Allosaccharopolyspora coralli: one gene and its partner. The protein of the gene in region 2 interacts with the protein of the main gene of each other region in a pairwise test. Links are inferred from orthologs where the notes say so. Each region holds a gene or a part of one and is shown on either strand. Other genes may lie near its edges. The genes, in order: rpe and eno.

Region 1 (8,187 bases), 1.2 Mb from region 2 along the record:
GCGGTGTCGTCGGGTATGTCGTGTGCTCGCCGCACGTGTCCGAGACCGAGGGCGTGGTCGCCGACGTCGTGCGCCGCACCGGGGTCCGGCAACTGGACGCGCGAGAGGCGTTCCCGGACGTTCCCGACCTCGGCGCCGGTCCCTCGGTGCAGCTGTGGCCGCACCGGCACGGCACCGACGCCATGTTCTGCGCGCTGTTCCGGGTGTAGTCGATGACCGCCCAGGAACGGAGCAGCATGCGCGACTGGCTCGCCGTCGCGTTGGAGCAGGCGCGGATCGGGCTCGCCGAAGGGGGAGTGCCGATCGGTGCCGCCCTCGTCGATGCAGACGGGACGATCCTCGGCAGGGGCCGAAACCGCCGGGTACAGGACGACGACCCGACCGGGCACGGCGAGACGGCGGCGTTCCGCGACGCCGGGCGGAAGCGCTCGTACGCGGGAACGACGATGGTGACGACGCTGTCACCGTGCTGGTACTGCAGCGGCCTCGTGCGGCAGTTCGGCATCGGGAGGCTCGTCGTCGGCGAAGCCAGGAACTTCTCCGGTGGGCACGAGTGGCTCGCCGAGCACGGGGTCGAGGTCACCGTGCTCGACGACCCCGAGTGCGTCGCCGTGATGCAGGAGTTCATCGCCACCCACCCGCATCTCTGGAACGAGGACATCGGCCGCGCCTGACCCCTTACCCCCCCCAGGGGTACGGCAAATTCGCGCGAATTTGCCACCTCGCTGTCCACAGGAGGGTGGAGTTGTCCCTACCTGACTGGGGTAGGGGCTCAGGGGTCGTTCGTGGGTGGGATCTCGATGATGGGCATCGGGTCACGAGGAACAATGGGGGCGTTCTGGAGGTTGAGGTCGGCGTGTCGGTGGGTCCGGCGCGAGTCCGTTGTGGAGTTCCCGGCCTGGTGGCCGGGTGTCGGGAGGAGGTCGCATGTCGTCCAGGTCGGAGCAGGACGCGCCCCGCACGGAGCAGGTGCCGGGCACGCCGGTTCAGGTCCGGCGCACCGGAGAGCACACGTTCGTCGCGACCAACGGTCGCGGCGGTGAGGTCACGATCGGGCGCGACGGGGTGGTCGACGGATTCACGCCTGGCGAACTGTTGCTCGCTGCGATCGCCGGATGCTCGGCCGTGACGGTCGAGAGCCTCGTGACGCGGCGACTCGGGGACGACGCCGAGATCACGTTCCACGCCGACCGCACCAAGGAGCCCGACGACCCGAACACCTTCTCCGCGGTGCAGGTCGCGGGCGAGATGGATCTGTCGTCGTTGGACGAGCAGGAGCGGTCCAAGCTCGCCGAGGCGGCGCACCGCGCCATCGAACGCGCCTGCACGGTGAGCCGCAGCGTGGAGCGGGGCACACCGATCAGCCTCGACCTGCCCGAGTAACGCTCGGCCTCGCCGTGCCGCTGCCATTAGGGTGACCGGTTCGTGCGTGTTGTCCGACTCCGCGCATCGGTTCGAGCACGCGTGAGCCCGGCCCGCTACCCAAGATCGAGCCTCCCTGCGCATAATGCCCTGCGCCGGTGTGCGCCGGCGCAGGACAACGGGAGGTCGACGGGTGGACCGGGCGGAGGCGACGACGAGTCAGCAGGAGGGCGGTCTGCGCCGCGACCTGAGCGGCAGGCAGGTCGGGATGATCGCCATCGGCGGCGCGATCGGCACCGGCCTGTTCCTCGGCTCCGGCCTGGCGATCAACATGGCGGGCCCGGCGGTGATCATCGCCTACGTCCTGGCCGCGTTCGCCGCACTCGGCCTCGCCTACGCGATGTGCGAAATGATCGTGGTGCATCCCGAGGCCGGTGGGTTCGGTGCCGTCGCGCACCGCTACCTCGGCAGCTTCGCCGGGTTCGTGCAGCGGTGGATCTACTGGTTCGCCCAGGTCGTCAACATCGGTAGCGAGGTCGTGGCAGCGGGGCTGTACATGCAGTTCTGGTACCCGCAGCTGCCGTTGTGGATCCCGGTGGTCGGGTTCTCGGTGATCATGCTCGCGGTCAACGCCGCGGCCGTGAAGTTCTTCGGTGAGTTCGAGTACTGGTTCGCGATGATCAAGGTCGTCACGATCATCGTGTTCATCGCGCTGGGCTTCACCTACATCTTCTTCGGCCTCCCCGGCCAGGAGGCGACCGGTTTCGGTGCGTTGACCGAATACGACGGCTTCCTGCCGAACGGGGTCGGCGCAGTGTGGCTGGCCATGACCGTCGTGACGTTTTCCTACCTGGGCACGGAGGCGATCGCGCTGACCGCGTCCGAGTCACGCGATCCACGCCGGGACGTGCCGCGCGCCGCGCGGGGCTTGGTGCTGCGGCTGGGCCTGTTCTACGTCCTGGGGATGCTCGCGGTCGTCTCGATCGTTCCGTGGAACCAGGTCTCGACCGAAGAGGACGTGATGCAGAGCCCCTTCGTGCGGCTCTTCGACACCGTCGGCATTCCCGCGGCGGCGGGCGTGATGAACTTCGTGATCCTCTCGGCGGCGCTCTCGGCGATGAACACGAACCTCTACATCACGTCCCGGATGACGTACTCGCTGGCCAAGGACGGATTCGCGCCGCGATGGTTCACCGTGCTCAGCGCGAACGGCACCCCGAGGCGGGCGTTGCTGATCTCGGCGCTCGGACTCGGGCTCGCGGCGGCGGTCGCCGTCGGGTCGCCGGACACGGCGTTCCCGATGCTGCTCGGCATCGCGCTGTTCGGCGCGCTGGTGACCTGGCTGATCATTCTCGCGAGCCATCTGGCGTTCCGTAGGACCCGCACCGCGCAAGGCTTGCCGGACTCGCCCGTCCGGCTTCCCGGCGCTCCCGTCACCACGGTGCTCGCGATGCTGTTCGTGGCGGCAGTGCTGCTGACGACGCCGTTCACCGAGCAGTTCAGCGTCGCGTGGCAGGCCGGCGTGCCGTTCCTGCTGCTCGTGTGCCTGGCGTACGTGCTGGTGATGCGCAGCCGGAGCCGTCGAAGCTGACCGTGTCGCCGCGGGCGGCGTCTGTGCCGCCCGCAGTGCGAGTGACGGGGCGCACGGATTTACACTCCGGACTGTGTCGAACCACCCGCTCATCGCGCCCTCGCTGCTCTCCGCCGACTTCGCCCGGCTCTCCGACGAGATGTCGGCCGTCAGCGACTCCGACTGGCTGCACGTCGACGTCATGGACGCGCATTTCGTGCCGAACCTGACGCTGGGGCTGCCGGTGGTGCAGTCGCTGCTCAAGGCCACCGACATCCCGATCGACTGCCATCTGATGATCGAGAACCCGGATCACTGGGCGATCGGGTACGCCGAGGCGGGCGCCTACAACGTCACCAGCCACGTGGAGGCCGCCGAGGACCCGGTGGCGCTGGCGAAGAACCTCCGCGCGGCCGGAGCGAAGGCGGGCCTGTCGGTGAAGCCGGGCACGCCGTTGCAGCCGTACCTGGACGTGCTCAAGCATTACGACACGTTGCTCGTGATGTCCGTCGAGCCCGGCTTCGGTGGGCAGAGCTTCATCACGGACGTGCTCAGCAAGGTTCGCGAGGCACGCAAGCTCGTCGAGACCGGACACCTCAACCTGGTCGTGGAGATCGACGGCGGGATCAACGCCGACACCATCGAGCAGGCAGCCGAGGCGGGCGTGGACTGCTTCGTCGCCGGCTCCGCTGTGTACGGGGCAGAGGACCCGAACAAGGCGGTCGAGGCGCTGCGCGCGCAGGCCGGGCGCGCCTCGGCCCACCTCGGCGTCTGATCGCGACGGGCCGGTGGTGAGCGCGAGCGGGGACGCGGCGACGCGGTCGCCGTGGGAGTCCGCGATGCGCGCCGCCCTGGCCGCCGCCGACGGTGTTCGCGGTCTCACGAGTCCGAACCCGCCGGTGGGCTGCGTGATCCTCGACGTGGAGGGGCGCACCGTCGCCGTGGGCGCCACGGAGCCGCCGGGAGGCCCGCACGCGGAGGTAGTGGCGCTGGCCGAAGCCGGTCCGGCGGCTCGTGGTGGCACCGCCGTCGTGACGCTCGAACCGTGCGGGCACGCCGGGCGGACCGGGCCGTGCGCGCAGGCGCTCCTGGACGCGGGAATCGCCCGGGTGGTGCACGCCGTGACCGACCCGAACCCGCGCGCCGCCGGTGGCTCGGAAACGCTGCGTGCCGGTGGGGTCGAGGTGCACGCCGGCTTGCTGGCCGACGAAGTCGCTTCGGGTTCGTTGCGCGCCTGGATGCACTTCGTCCGCACCGGACGGCCGCACGTCACCTGGAAGTACGCGGCCACTGTGGACGGCCGCTCCGCAGCGGTGGACGGGACCAGCAAGTGGATCAGCTCGGAGACCTCCCGGGCCGAGGTGCACCGCGTGCGCGCCGCGATGGACGCGATGATCGTCGGCACCGGCACGGTGCTCTCCGACGACCCGCAACTGACCGCGCGGACCCCCGACGGCGCACTCGCCGACCGGCAACCGCTGCGCGTGGTCGTGGGGGACACGTCGGTGCCTGCCCACGCACGAGTGCTCGACGACTCGGCGGACACGCTGCTGCTGGCACACGCCCCGCCGGAGGGGGTGCTCACCGACCTCGCTGCTCGCGGTGTCGTGGACGTCTTGCTGGAGGGTGGTCCGAGCCTGGCGGGCGCTTTCGTCGCGGCCGGGTGCGTCGATCGCGTCCTCGGCTACATCGCGCCCGCACTGCTGGGCACGGGCACGGCGGCGTTGGGTGACGCCGGGGTGGGAAGTATCTCGCAAGCGTGGTGGTTACGGATCGAGGAGACCACCATGAGCGGACCCGACGTGCGGATCAGCGCCGTCCCGGTCCGGGCCGACGACCCCTCCGCCGTGCGCTAGCGCACGGCGGGTCACGAGAACCTGGAGGCAGCACGTGTTCACCGGCATCGTCGAGGAACTCGGCACCGTCGCCGCGGTGGAGCCGCGTGACGACGGTGCCCGGCTGGTCGTCGACGGCACGCTGGTCACCTCGGACGCCCAGCACGGCGACTCGATCTCCGTGAACGGCGTCTGCCTGACCGTCGTCGATGTCGGCGACGGTCGCTTCGGGGTCGACGTGGTGGGCGAGACGCTGCGCCGGTCGACGCTCGGCGGGCTCACTGCCGGGGACCGGGTGAACCTGGAGCGCGCGATGAGCCTCGGGGACCGGCTCGGCGGTCACATCGTGCAAGGACACGTCGACGGCACGGCCGTCGTCCGGGGCGAGCGGGACGGCTTGACCGGCTTCGAGTTGCCCCCGCACCTGGCGCACTACCTGGTCGAGAAGGGCTCCGTCACCGTGGACGGGGTGTCGCTGACCGTCGCCGAACTCGCCGCCGACCGGTTCGGTGTCGCACTCGTGCCCACCACGCTGGAGCTCACGACGCTGGGGCGCCGGAGGCCGGGTGATCGGGTCAACATCGAGGTAGACGTGCTGGCCAAACATCTGGAACGGCTCGCCTCGGCCCAGCTGGGGCACCTGGGGGACTCCGGGCGGGGCCGAACGGGGGAGAATGGGACCACGGCGGGTTCGTCGCCGGACGAGCCTGCCCGCCGGGGCCACGCCGCGGACGGGTAGCCGACAGGTGGGCAGACACGGAGTGGACAGGCAGAGGTGGATCCGGAGGACACGGTCACGGTGAGCACGAACAAGTTCGACGACATCGAGCGCGCGCTGGCGGACATCGCCGCGGGGCGCCCGGTGGTCGTCGTCGACGACGAGGACCGCGAGAACGAGGGCGACCTCATTTTCGCGGCGGAGAAGGCGACCCCGGAGCTGGTGGCGTTCATGGTCCGCTACACCTCGGGGTACCTGTGCGTCGCGCTGAACGGGGAGGACTGTGACCGCCTCGACCTGCCGCCGATGTATCACTCCAATCAGGACCGCCGCGGCACCGCGTACACCGTGACCGTCGACGCCGCCAGCGGCATCGGGACCGGCATCTCCGCCTCCGACCGGGCCCGCACGTTCCAGGTCCTGGCCGATGCACGCTCCACCGCCTCCGACCTGAACCGGCCTGGCCACGTGGTGCCGCTACGGGCGCGGGAAGGCGGCGTGTTGCGCCGCCCGGGGCACACGGAGGCCTCGGTCGACCTGGCCAGACTGGCCGGGTTACGCGCGGCGGGCGCGCTCTGCGAGATCGTCAGCCAGAAGAGCGAGGGCGACATGGCCCAGCGCGACGAGCTGGAGGTCTTCGCCGACGAGCACGAGCTCGCGTTGATCACCATCGCGGACCTGATCTCGTACCGGCGGCGGTTCGAGAAGCAGGTGGAGCGGGTCGCCGAGGCCCGGATCCCCACCGCGCACGGCACGTTCACCACGGTCGGCTACGACAGCCTGCTCGACGGCATCGAACACATCGCCCTCGTCTACGGCGAGATCGGCGACGGCGAGGACATTCTCGTGCGGGTGCATTCGGAATGTCTCACCGGCGACGTGCTCGGCTCGCTGCGGTGCGACTGCGGACCGCAGCTGGAGGCCGCGATGCAGAAGGTCGCGGAGGCCGGGCGGGGCATCGTGCTCTACATGCGCGGTCACGAGGGCCGCGGCATCGGGCTCATGCACAAGCTGCAGGCCTACCAGTTGCAGGACGACGGCGCGGACACCGTCGACGCGAACGTCGCACTCGGGATGCCGGTGGACGGCCGGGACTACGGCCAGGGCGCGCAGATCCTCGTGGACCTGGGTGTGAAGTCGATGCGCCTGCTCACCAACAACCCCGCCAAGCGGGTCGGCCTCGAGGGCTACGGACTGCAGGTCGCCGGCCGGGAACCGTTGCCGATCCGGCCCAACCCGGAGAATCTGCACTACCTGCAGACCAAGCGGGACCGGATGGGACACGAGCTCTCCTACCTCGACGACGGCGAGGACTCCTCGATCACGGGCGACCCGGGGGTGACGGCGTGAGCGGCGAGGGCCGTCCGCGGGTGTCGGTTCCGGACGCGAGCGGGCTGCGGCTGGGCGTCGCCGCGATCCGCTGGCACGCCACGTTGACCGACCAGATGCTCCAGCGGGCGCTCACGGCCGCGAGCGACGCCGGGATCGGGGAGCCGACGGTCGTGCGGGTGCCGGGCTCGGTGGAGCTGCCGGTGGTCTGTCAACAACTGGCTCACCAGCACGACGCGGTCGTCGCACTCGGTGTCGTCATCAGGGGCGGCACCCCGCACTTCGAGTACGTGTGCGATGCGGTTACGGCCGGGCTGACGCGGGTGGCGCTGGACGAGTCGACCCCGGTGGGCAACGGGGTTCTGACCTGCGACACCGAGCAGCAGGCGCTGGATCGCGGCGGTTTCGCGGACTCTATCGAGGACAAGGGGTACGAAGCCGCCGCCGCGGCATTGGAGACGGCGCTGGTCCTGCGCGGCCTGCGCGGTACCGAGAACGGACGGGGATTCCTGTGAGTTCGGAGAGCACGTCGGTCGAGGCACGGCCGCAGAAGATCCGCCGCATCGCCATCCCGGCCGCGATCGTGCTGGTGATCGTGTTCACGTTCGTCGCGGTGCAGCTGAAGAACACGCCGACGGGCGCGTACTTCCGGGTCTCGGACCAGGTCGCGATGGTGGGGCTCGGGATCCTGCTCGCGCTCGGCGTGCTGCGGTTCACGTTCCCGCGGTTGTACGCCGACGCCGACAAGGTGGAGGTCCGCAACATCATCGGGACGACCCGGTACGAGTGGGACACGATCCAGGGTTTCAGCTTCCCGGACGGTGCGCCGTGGGCGCGGCTCGAACTGCCCGACGACGAGTACGCGCCGGTGATGGCGATCCAGGCCAACGACGGCGACTACGCCATCAAGGCGATGCGCGACCTGCGCGCTCTGCAGCGTTCCGTCGAAGCGGACTGATCCAACCGCAGAAGCCCACTCGACGTGTCTTGTCCGGGTCACCTTTCGTAACGGTGTTATGCAACATCGTTGCGGAGTGATGTCATGCCAAGGGAGTTGGCCCCGGCGACGAGGACGGTGGCAGGGGTCGTGCTGCTCACCGTCGTCACGATCACGGTCAGTGGAACGTCCCCACTGAAGATCGCGTCAGGCACCGTGCCCCTGACCGAATTCCAGAAGTCTGTCGCGCGCGTAGGTGGTGGGAGACCTCCGCGTCCTCTCGCCGCACGCGACCATCCTTCACTTCTTGGATGGTGCGAACGGCACTTTCGCCTCGTCTGGTGGGGCGAGAGTGCCGTTCGCCTCGCTGGTCGGGTGCGGATTAGCGGGCGGTCCAGGCCAGGAGGTCCTCGGCGGGCGAGGTGTTGACGATCGC
Region 2 (8,138 bases):
CTCTGATGGCGACTCGGACGGTGGCTCTGTCGGTTCCGGAGCCTGTTCCGGCGGAACGGACGGCACCGGCTGAGGTGTCGTCTCCTCCTCCGTCGGGGCACTCCCCGGATATCCGGGGTGTGGCACCAGCTCGGGAGCCTGCGGTTCCGGAGCCTGCGGTTCCGGCTTCTGCGGCTGATCCGGAACCGGGGACTGCTCGTCTGGTTTTTGCGGCTGCGGCGGGTTCTGGTCCTGGGCTGGGTCCTCCGGCTCCAGCCCGTCACCTGACTCCTCCGAAGCCGGGGGCAGGTGCTCGGCGGGGTCCGATTCGGACGGGACTTCACTGCCGGGCGGTTCCGCCGGAGACTCGCCCCCGGGGGGCGGCACCGGATCCGGAGACACGTCGCCTTGCGGCTGTTCGCGCGGCGGGACCGAATCACCTTTCCCCGGCGGAGGCACCTGCGGCGCCTCCTCTACCGGCGGGTCCACATCCGGCGGTTCCGGAGGCACGACGCCGGTGTCGGGGAACGGTGGTTCGGGCGGCTGGTCCGCGGGCGGTACGGGCTCGGGCAGGGCGTCGACATCCGGGGCCGGCGGCGGGGGCACGGCCTCGTCCAGTTCCGGCAGCGGGGGCAGCGCCTCGACGTCCGGAGCCGGTGGTGTGGCCTCTGGCTCGGCGAGCACGTCCGGGCTGCCCTCCGGCAGCCGTTCGCCCGCCAGAACATCGCGGTCGTCCGGAGGAGCCAGCTCGGTCGGCACCGGGTTGACGCCCCGTCGGTAGGCGTCGGCCCAGATCAACACCTCGCGGACGTAGCTGTTCGACTGGTTGTAGGTGAACACCGCCGCGGCGAGGTTCCCCGGATCGCGCAGATCCGTTCGCCCAGCGCAGAGGTAGTTGCCCGCCGCGGTGATCGAGTCGTGCACGTTGTGCGGGCTGGCGACGAGGTCGTCGTTCCCGTCGACGGCGTAGCGGCTCCACGTCGACGGGATGAACTGCATCGGTCCAACGGCCCGGTCCCACACGGGATCCCCGTCGTGGAAGGCGTTGTCGGTGTCGCGGATGGCCGCGATGTCCGGGCCGCCGTTGAGGCGCGGCCCGAGGATCGCGCTCACCGTCGTGCCGTTGACGTCGATGTTGCCCGACCGCGCGTGAGCGGACTCGATACGCCCGATCGAGGCCAGCACCGCCCAGTCCACGCCGCATCCGGGCGTCGTGTCGGCGAGTTTGCGGGCACCGTCGACGTAGGCGAAGAGCATCGGCTCCGGAATCCCCAGCGGACCGTCCGGCACCTCGATCGGCGGCCCCGCACCCGTGAGCGCCTCCGGGTCGACGGCGCCGCGGATCACGTCCGGACTGGGCCGCAGCGCCTCCGGCACCTGGCCGGTGGCACCGAGCTCATCCGGATCCTCCGTCGCCGTCGCGAACCGTTCCGGGAGCGCGGAGATCATCGTGGAGGAGGCGCTGGCGAGCGCGGCGGGCAGGAACAGCGCCGGGAGCATGATCGCTCCGGCGGCGACACGGCGCATCCCACTCCGCCGGACGGGACGAGAAGACGCGGGGCCGCTCCGACCAGATTTCGACGATCCCACTGCGCCTCCCGCTCCCCGACGTCGCGGCCTCCCCGCAGTCCACACCACTTCGCGGCAACGCGCGCGATGGCGAGGCAGCGATCACGAGACCCCGAGACGACTCCGGCTTCACATGCGGGACGACACCCGAGCGCAGTCGGGTTGCACAGATCACACGATTCCGGCCGGTTTCACCCGATGGGAGGAGCAGGTTCAGCTGGAGGCGTTCTCGGGCCAGCGTTGGTCGATCACCGAGAGCGCTTCGTCCCCGAACGGGTTCACACCCGGCCCCTTCGCGAGCGCGTGGGCGACGTGGACGTGCAGACACTTGACGCGATCCGGCATCCCGCCCGCGGTCACGTCGATTCCCAGCGGATCGATCGCGTCGCGCTCCGCGAGGTAGGACTCGTGCGCCTGCCGATACCGCGCACTGAGTTCCTCGTCCTCGGCGAGACGGTCCTGCATCTCCTTCATGAGGCCCTCGGCCTCCAACGTCGACACCGCCGACACCAGCTTCGGTGACGTCAGGTAGTACAGCGTCGGAAACGGCGTGCCGTCCTCCAGCCGAGGGTGCGTCTGCACCACGGCGGGCGCACCCGAGCCGTCCCGAGCCGCTACCGCACGCAGCCCCCGCGGCGGGCGACCGAGCTGGCGGGCGATCTCGGCGCGGTCGCCGTCGCCGACTCCGTCCGGCACGGTCACGATCCGTTCCCCGTCAACGATTTCCACAACTCCTCGTACCAGGGCGGCTGCTCGTCGCTGTGGTCCCCGGCGGGTCGTTGCGCAGGCTGCTGTTCCGGAACCTGCACGATGTACGGCGTCTCACCGGGCCGGACGTAACCCAGCCGCTTGCGGGCCTCCGCCTCGACCTGCGCCGGGTCGGAGAGCTTCTTCTTGCGTTGTTCGAGTTCCTCGACCTGCGCGCTCAACTGCTCCTGCTGCTGCTGCCGCGCCGAGAGCTCCTCGCCCTGGCTGAGGTAGGTCCGCAGCGGTACGGAGACGCTCAACGCCATGGCGCACACGACCATAGCGAGCACGGCCGCACGGCGGGTGGACGAGAGCTTGAACGCGCCGCCCGTGCTCGACCGCGCGCCCGCCCGGGCCGTCTGGCCGGTCGGGCGGGCGCGGGTCGTCGCGGTCGTGTCCTTGCTACTCACCGAGGTGCCGCGGGAGCCGGTCCGGCGGGCGTGGTCGGATCGCCGCGACGACGAGGTGTCCCCTCGACGGCGACGGTCCCGATCCGACGAGCGCCCGCTCGGCATCCTGCTCAGCCCTCCGTGGTGAACCGCGGGAAAGCGAGCTCGCCCGCGTACCGGGCCGCGTCACCGAGTGCCTCCTCGATGCGCAGCAACTGGTTGTACTTCGCCACACGCTCCGACCGTGCCGGAGCACCCGTCTTGATCTGCCCGCAGCCGGTGGCCACGGCCAGGTCGGAGATCGTCGTGTCCTCGGTCTCCCCGGAGCGGTGGCTCATCATGCTCTTGTACCCGCACGAGGTCGCGAGGTTCACCGCATCCAGTGTCTCGGACACGGTGCCGATCTGGTTTACCTTGACCAGAAGCGCGTTTCCGGCGCGTCGGCTGATGCCGTCCTCCAGCCGCTCCGGGTTGGTGACGAACAGGTCGTCGCCGACGAGCTGCACCCGATCGCCGATCTCCTTGGTCAGCTCGACCCAGCCGTCCCAGTCGTCCTCCGACAGCGGGTCCTCGATGGACACGAGCGGGTACGCGTCGAGCAGTTCCTTGTAGTACGCGGCCATCTGCTGCGCGCTGCGCTGGGACTTCTCGAAGTTGTAGACGCCGTCGGCGTGGAACTCGGTCGCGGCCACGTCCAGCGCGAGCACGATGTCGCGCCCCAGCTTGTACCCGGCCTTCTCGATCGCCTGCGCGATGAGGTCCAGTGCCTCCCGGTTGTTCGCCAGGTCGGGAGCGAAGCCGCCCTCGTCGCCGAGTCCGGTCGCCAAGCCCTTGGTCTTCAGCACCGACTTCAGTGCGTGGTAGGTCTCGGCTCCCCAGCGCAGCGCCTCGGAGAACGAGTCGGCGCCGATCGGAGCGATCATGAACTCCTGGACGTCGACGCCGGTGTCGGCGTGCGCACCGCCGTTGAGGATGTTCATCATCGGCACCGGCAGCACGTGCGCGTTGGGGCCGCCGACGTAACGGAACAACTCCAGGTTCGCCGACTCGGCCGCGGCCTTCGCCACCGCGAGAGAGACGCCGAGAATGGCGTTCGCCCCGAGCCGGGACTTGGCCGGAGTGCCGTCGAGGTCGACGAGCTTCTGGTCCACCACACGCTGCTCGATGGCCTCGATCCCGGTCAGTTCGGGGCCGATCTCGTCCAGCACCGCGCCGACGGCCCGCTCGACCCCCTTGCCGCCGTAACGGCTCGCGTCGCCGTCGCGCAGCTCCACGGCCTCGTGCTCACCGGTCGAAGCTCCCGAAGGCACAGCCGCACGGGTCAGCGTCCCGTCGTCCAACGCCACCTCGACCTCGACGGTGGGGTTGCCGCGCGAGTCCAAGATCTCGCGTGCGCCGACCTGTTCGATGATCGCCACCTGTGCTCCTTACCGCGTTCCGTATCTGGGACGTCCGCGACCGCGCTGTGGTTACCCCGGGTGACCCTGTGGTCACGGTGGGAAACCTCGGCGGTGCGGACGCCGAACCACCGTCCCCGAGCCTAACCGGGTGGGTGATCGGCCCGCCGGAGGCTCGCGCACCCGGACGGTCCTCTCGCTTACCGCACGCCATCCGGTCGGAGGTCGAGCGGTGCCCGCGTGCTGCGTAGTGTGGTGGCACCGTCGGGCGAGCGGCGTCGTCCGACCTCGCCGGCCACCGACCGGCGGGCGTGCACGCAGCGACCATCGAGTCGACCCGAGGGGTAGGCGAAGCGATGAGCAGCGAGACCACGATCGACGCGTTCCGCAAAGCGGAAGACCTGGTGGCTCAGCGCAGGCCGTTCGAGGCGCTGCGCAAGCTCGAACCGGTCCTCGACGTCGAGCCCGACAAGCCGAGTGTGCAGTTGTTGCTGGGTCGAGCGTGCTTTTTCTCGGCACAGCTGCGCCGGGCCGAACGCGCGTTCCTGCGGGTGCTCGAACTCGACCCGTCCGACCATTACGCGCGGCTGGTGCTCGGGCGGACGTTGCAGCGGCAGGGCAGGCTGCGGGAGGCGCAGACGCAGCTGCGGCTGGCGGCGACGATGAACCCCGATCCCGCATACCAGGAGGCGCTGGGCGAGGTCAGCGCCCGCATAGCCGTCGAAGACGGCTAACACCCCCCCCGGGCGCTCGCCGACGACGGATCCCCTGTGGACAACCCCACCCCCCTGTGGATAGCCCAGTGGCAAATTCGCGCGAATTTGCCAGCGGCGCCCCGGGAGGCCGACAGGGCAGCGGCGCGAGCCTTACCGAGCCCGGGAGGGCGGGACCAGCGATGGGAGCGCCTCGGCCCCTTGCTCGGGAGTCTGAGTGGAGGCCGTGCTGACTTGTGGACAACTCCGTCGCCTGTGGATGGCGAAGTGGCAAATTCGCGCGAATTTGCCACCTCAGCTGCGGCGGGAGCCGGCGTCGGCGTAGGTCTCGGCGAGCGCGAAGACTTTCTGCCCGTACTCGACGGAGCGGTTGTAGGAGAACAGACCGCCCCACCAGCCCTCACCGGTGGTCATGTCGCGGGCCCCCGAGCACAGGTAGCGGCCGGCGGCCACCGCTGCGTCGTCGAGGTTGTGCGGATCGCCGATGCCGTCCCCGTTGCCGTCGCTGCTCCACTTCTGCCAGGTGGAGGGAATGAACTGCATCGGCCCGACCGCGCGATCGTGCACCCCGTCTCCGTCCAGCGTTCCGCCGTCGGTGTCCGGGATCGCCGCCACACCCGGACCGCCGTCCAGTGGCACCCCGATGATCGGTGACGAGGGGCGGGCGTCTTCGTCGAGCACCCGCTCGCCGTAGCGGCCGTGGTTGGACTCGACCCGGCCGATTCCCGCCAGCGTCGCCCACGAGATCTTGCAGTTCGGCTGGTAGTCGCGCATCGCCAGGTCTGCGTTGGCGTAGGAGACGAGCGCGCGGGCAGGCACGTCGACGGCGTTGGCGACCTCGTCCGCCCACTCCCGGATCGGGTCGGACTCGCCCTGCTCCGGCACTTCCGGAACCTCCGGCAGCCGTTCCAGTCCCGGCGGCGCGGCCGAGCCGGGAGGGACGGCCGCGGGTTCGATCTCCGGCTCGGCGGGCGGCCCGGCGACGGGTGCCGTCAGCGGCCTGCCGAGAACGGCGACGACGGCGACAGCGCCCACCGTCGAGGCGATGACGACGGCGGCCACGGCGAGGCGTCCGAGCGCGGCGAGAGCGGCACGGCGCGCTCGGTCGCGGGGAGTGGTCGACATCACCCGGCCAGGCTACGCGATCGGTCAGTTCTCCGGCTGCAGGCTGCGACTCGACTTCCCGTAGTGGTCGGCGAAGTCGAGTACCTCTTGAACATAGCTACGACTGGCGTTGTAAGTGAGCACCCCGTCCCAGAAGCTGTCCGGGTCCTCGAGGTCACCGGCCGAGTCGCACAGGTAGTGCGCCGCAGCCAACGCCGCGTCGTCGAGGTCGTCGGGGTCGGCGAAGCCGTCACCGTCGGCGTCGACCGCCCACTCGTTCCAAGTCTCCGGGATGAACTGCAACGGCCCCACGGCACGGTCGAAGACTTCGTCCCCGTCCAGCCGCCCCGAGTCTGTGTCGTCGATCCGACGGACGCCGTCCGCGCCGTCCAGCGGAATTCCGCGGATCGGGATCGAGGGCCGCGCCGTCTCGTCGAGCTCGGCGCCGCCGAACCGCCCGTGGCCGGACTCGACCGCACCGACGCCGGCGAGCACCGGCCAGTTCAGGTTGCACTCGGGTCGGCTGACCTCCGTCGCCCGCGCCGCGTACCCGTAGGCCTCCAACGCGGCGCGGGGAATGTTGAGCTCGGTGGACATCGCCTCGGCCCACCCGGTGAGCTGGGTCTGCGGTCGCTCGGCGACGGTGAGATCGCGGGTGTTGGCCTCCAGCAGCCGCACCGCCGGCGGCGCGACGCCCTCGTCGGGAGGCGCGGTGGCGGCCGGAAGGTGAGTGGGGCCGGTCCGGGAACGGTTCGGGCTGGGTCGCTCGGCGAGCCACACCACCAGGACCAGTGCCGCGAGCGCTGCCGATGCGAGCGCCACGGCACTGCCCAACGAGGGTCCGCGCGCCACCGGCTGCCTCCTCCTGCACAGATTTCACGGCTCCCTCTTCGGAGCCGTCGGGACCATCCGCCCTTCCACGAACGAGTGCGGACACCGATGGGTTCCCGTAGGGCGGAGTTCCCCTCGCGGCGTGACCAGTCTCGATCACGGTCGCCGCCCGCCGGTCACCGGGTCCGGGCAGAGCCGCACCCGCGGCCGCCGTGCGACGGGTCGTGCTCGTCGGACCAGAAGGTGCGCCACTGGTCGGCAGAGTCGATGCCGTCCGCGCCGTGGGCTCGCGCCCGGGCCTCGGCGGCCCGCACCCTGGCGGCGAATTCGAGCGCGACGCCACGGAGCTCGTCCTCCGGGTCGGCGCCGTCGAGCCGCTCTCGTGCTGCGAGGGCGAACAGTCCCCGCGCACCGTGGCCGTCCGGCAGCAACTCGGGCGGGAAGCCGACGCGCTCCACGCGTTGCGCGAGCTTCGCCGCCAACGCCACCGCAGGCTGCCCCAGCGCGACACCGTCCACAACGGACTCCCGGCGCTTCTCCCGCTGTTTGAGCTCCTCCCATCGCACCTGCTGCGACTCGGCGTCGTGCAGGTGCTCACCGTCGCCGAACACGTGCGGGTGCCGAGAGACCAGCTTGCTCACCAACGCGGCCGCGACCTCGTCGATCCCGAACGGGTCGGCGGCGTGCTCGGCGGCGACCCTGGCGTGGAAGAGCACCTGCAACAGCACGTCGCCGAGTTCCTCGCGCAGTGCCCCACGGTCGTCGTGTTCGATCGCGTCGAGGAGCTCGTAGGTCTCCTCAACGAGATACCGACGCAGCGACTCGTGGTCCTGCTCCGCGTCCCACGGGCAGCCTCCCGGCGAACGCAACCGATCCATCACCGTCACGGCGTCCAGCAATTCCGCCCCGACGGGCGGTGCCGCCGAGACGATTCGTGCACCGGCCGCACGCAGTGCGTCCGCCGCGTCCGACCCGGTCACCGGGGCGACCAGCACGACCGGTTCGCGCGACGCGGCGGCCAGCAGTGCGGCACGCTCCGGCGCGGTCACCGCACCGAGTTCCCGGGCGGTCTCGTCCGCCAAACCCGGATCCGCGTACACCTCCGCCGCCGCGCGCACGACCGGCACCGCGGCGGCGGGGACGGCGGTGGCGAGACGATCGTCGACCAGGACAATCGTGGAACCCGCACAGGAGCTGCTGGTGCTCATGACTCCAGTGTCGCAACGTCGCCCGGCCGCAGCGGAGTCGTGGGTCAGGAACGGCCGAGGTTCTCGGAGTCCGAGTAACGGAATCCGGTGGTCTCTCCCTCGTTCGGTGCGGTCGCGAGCGCGATCGGGTCCCACACGCCGTAGCGAGGGCTCAGCTCGACACCCACGCGTTCGCCGGTCAGGGCCAATAGTTGCGTGCCC

The links.
Region 1: the proteins of eno (region 2) and rpe interact in binary tests that used the Escherichia coli proteins (3 or more experiments, as listed by UniProt). The link is inferred for Allosaccharopolyspora coralli from one-to-one orthologs.

Annotation. Positions count from the first base shown.
Region 1 is NZ_CP045929.1:1,961,827-1,970,013, forward strand. Bases 1,920-4,866 are described here. They hold rpe (ribulose-phosphate 3-epimerase), read left to right. Parts: upstream 1,920-3,026; coding sequence 3,027-3,707; downstream 3,708-4,866. Other genes in these bases: GIY23_RS09350 (amino acid permease), read left to right, coding at 1,920-2,953; ribD (bifunctional diaminohydroxyphosphoribosylaminopyrimidine deaminase/5-amino-6-(5-phosphoribosylamino)uracil reductase RibD), read left to right, coding at 3,772-4,788; GIY23_RS09365 (riboflavin synthase), read left to right, coding at 4,823-4,866. Also shown: GIY23_RS09335 (RsmB/NOP family class I SAM-dependent RNA methyltransferase), read left to right, coding at 1-209; GIY23_RS09340 (nucleoside deaminase), read left to right, coding at 213-674; GIY23_RS09345 (OsmC family protein), read left to right, coding at 928-1,383; more of GIY23_RS09350, read left to right, coding at 1,556-1,919; more of GIY23_RS09365, read left to right, coding at 4,867-5,506; GIY23_RS09370 (bifunctional 3,4-dihydroxy-2-butanone-4-phosphate synthase/GTP cyclohydrolase II), read left to right, coding at 5,567-6,835; ribH (6,7-dimethyl-8-ribityllumazine synthase), read left to right, coding at 6,832-7,329; GIY23_RS09380 (PH domain-containing protein), read left to right, coding at 7,326-7,772; GIY23_RS09385 (PHP domain-containing protein), read right to left, coding at 8,134-8,187. UniProt on the Escherichia coli protein: Catalyzes the reversible epimerization of D-ribulose 5-phosphate to D-xylulose 5-phosphate.
Region 2 is NZ_CP045929.1:742,246-750,383, reverse strand. What follows is about bases 1,960-4,857. They hold eno (phosphopyruvate hydratase), read right to left. Parts: upstream 4,103-4,857; coding sequence 2,816-4,102; downstream 1,960-2,815. Other genes in these bases: GIY23_RS03550 (tetratricopeptide repeat protein), read left to right, coding at 4,438-4,815; GIY23_RS22920 (hypothetical protein), read left to right, coding at 2,560-2,832; GIY23_RS22925 (FtsB family cell division protein), read right to left, coding at 2,247-2,561; GIY23_RS03565 (DUF501 domain-containing protein), read right to left, coding at 1,960-2,250. Also shown: GIY23_RS22765 (lytic transglycosylase domain-containing protein), read right to left, coding at 1-1,506; more of GIY23_RS03565, read right to left, coding at 1,762-1,959; GIY23_RS03545 (lytic transglycosylase domain-containing protein), read right to left, coding at 5,089-5,919; GIY23_RS03540 (lytic murein transglycosylase), read right to left, coding at 5,944-6,750; GIY23_RS03535 (MazG family protein), read right to left, coding at 6,906-7,937; GIY23_RS03530 (SurA N-terminal domain-containing protein), read right to left, coding at 7,982-8,138. UniProt on the Escherichia coli protein: Catalyzes the reversible conversion of 2-phosphoglycerate (2-PG) into phosphoenolpyruvate (PEP). It is essential for the degradation of carbohydrates via glycolysis.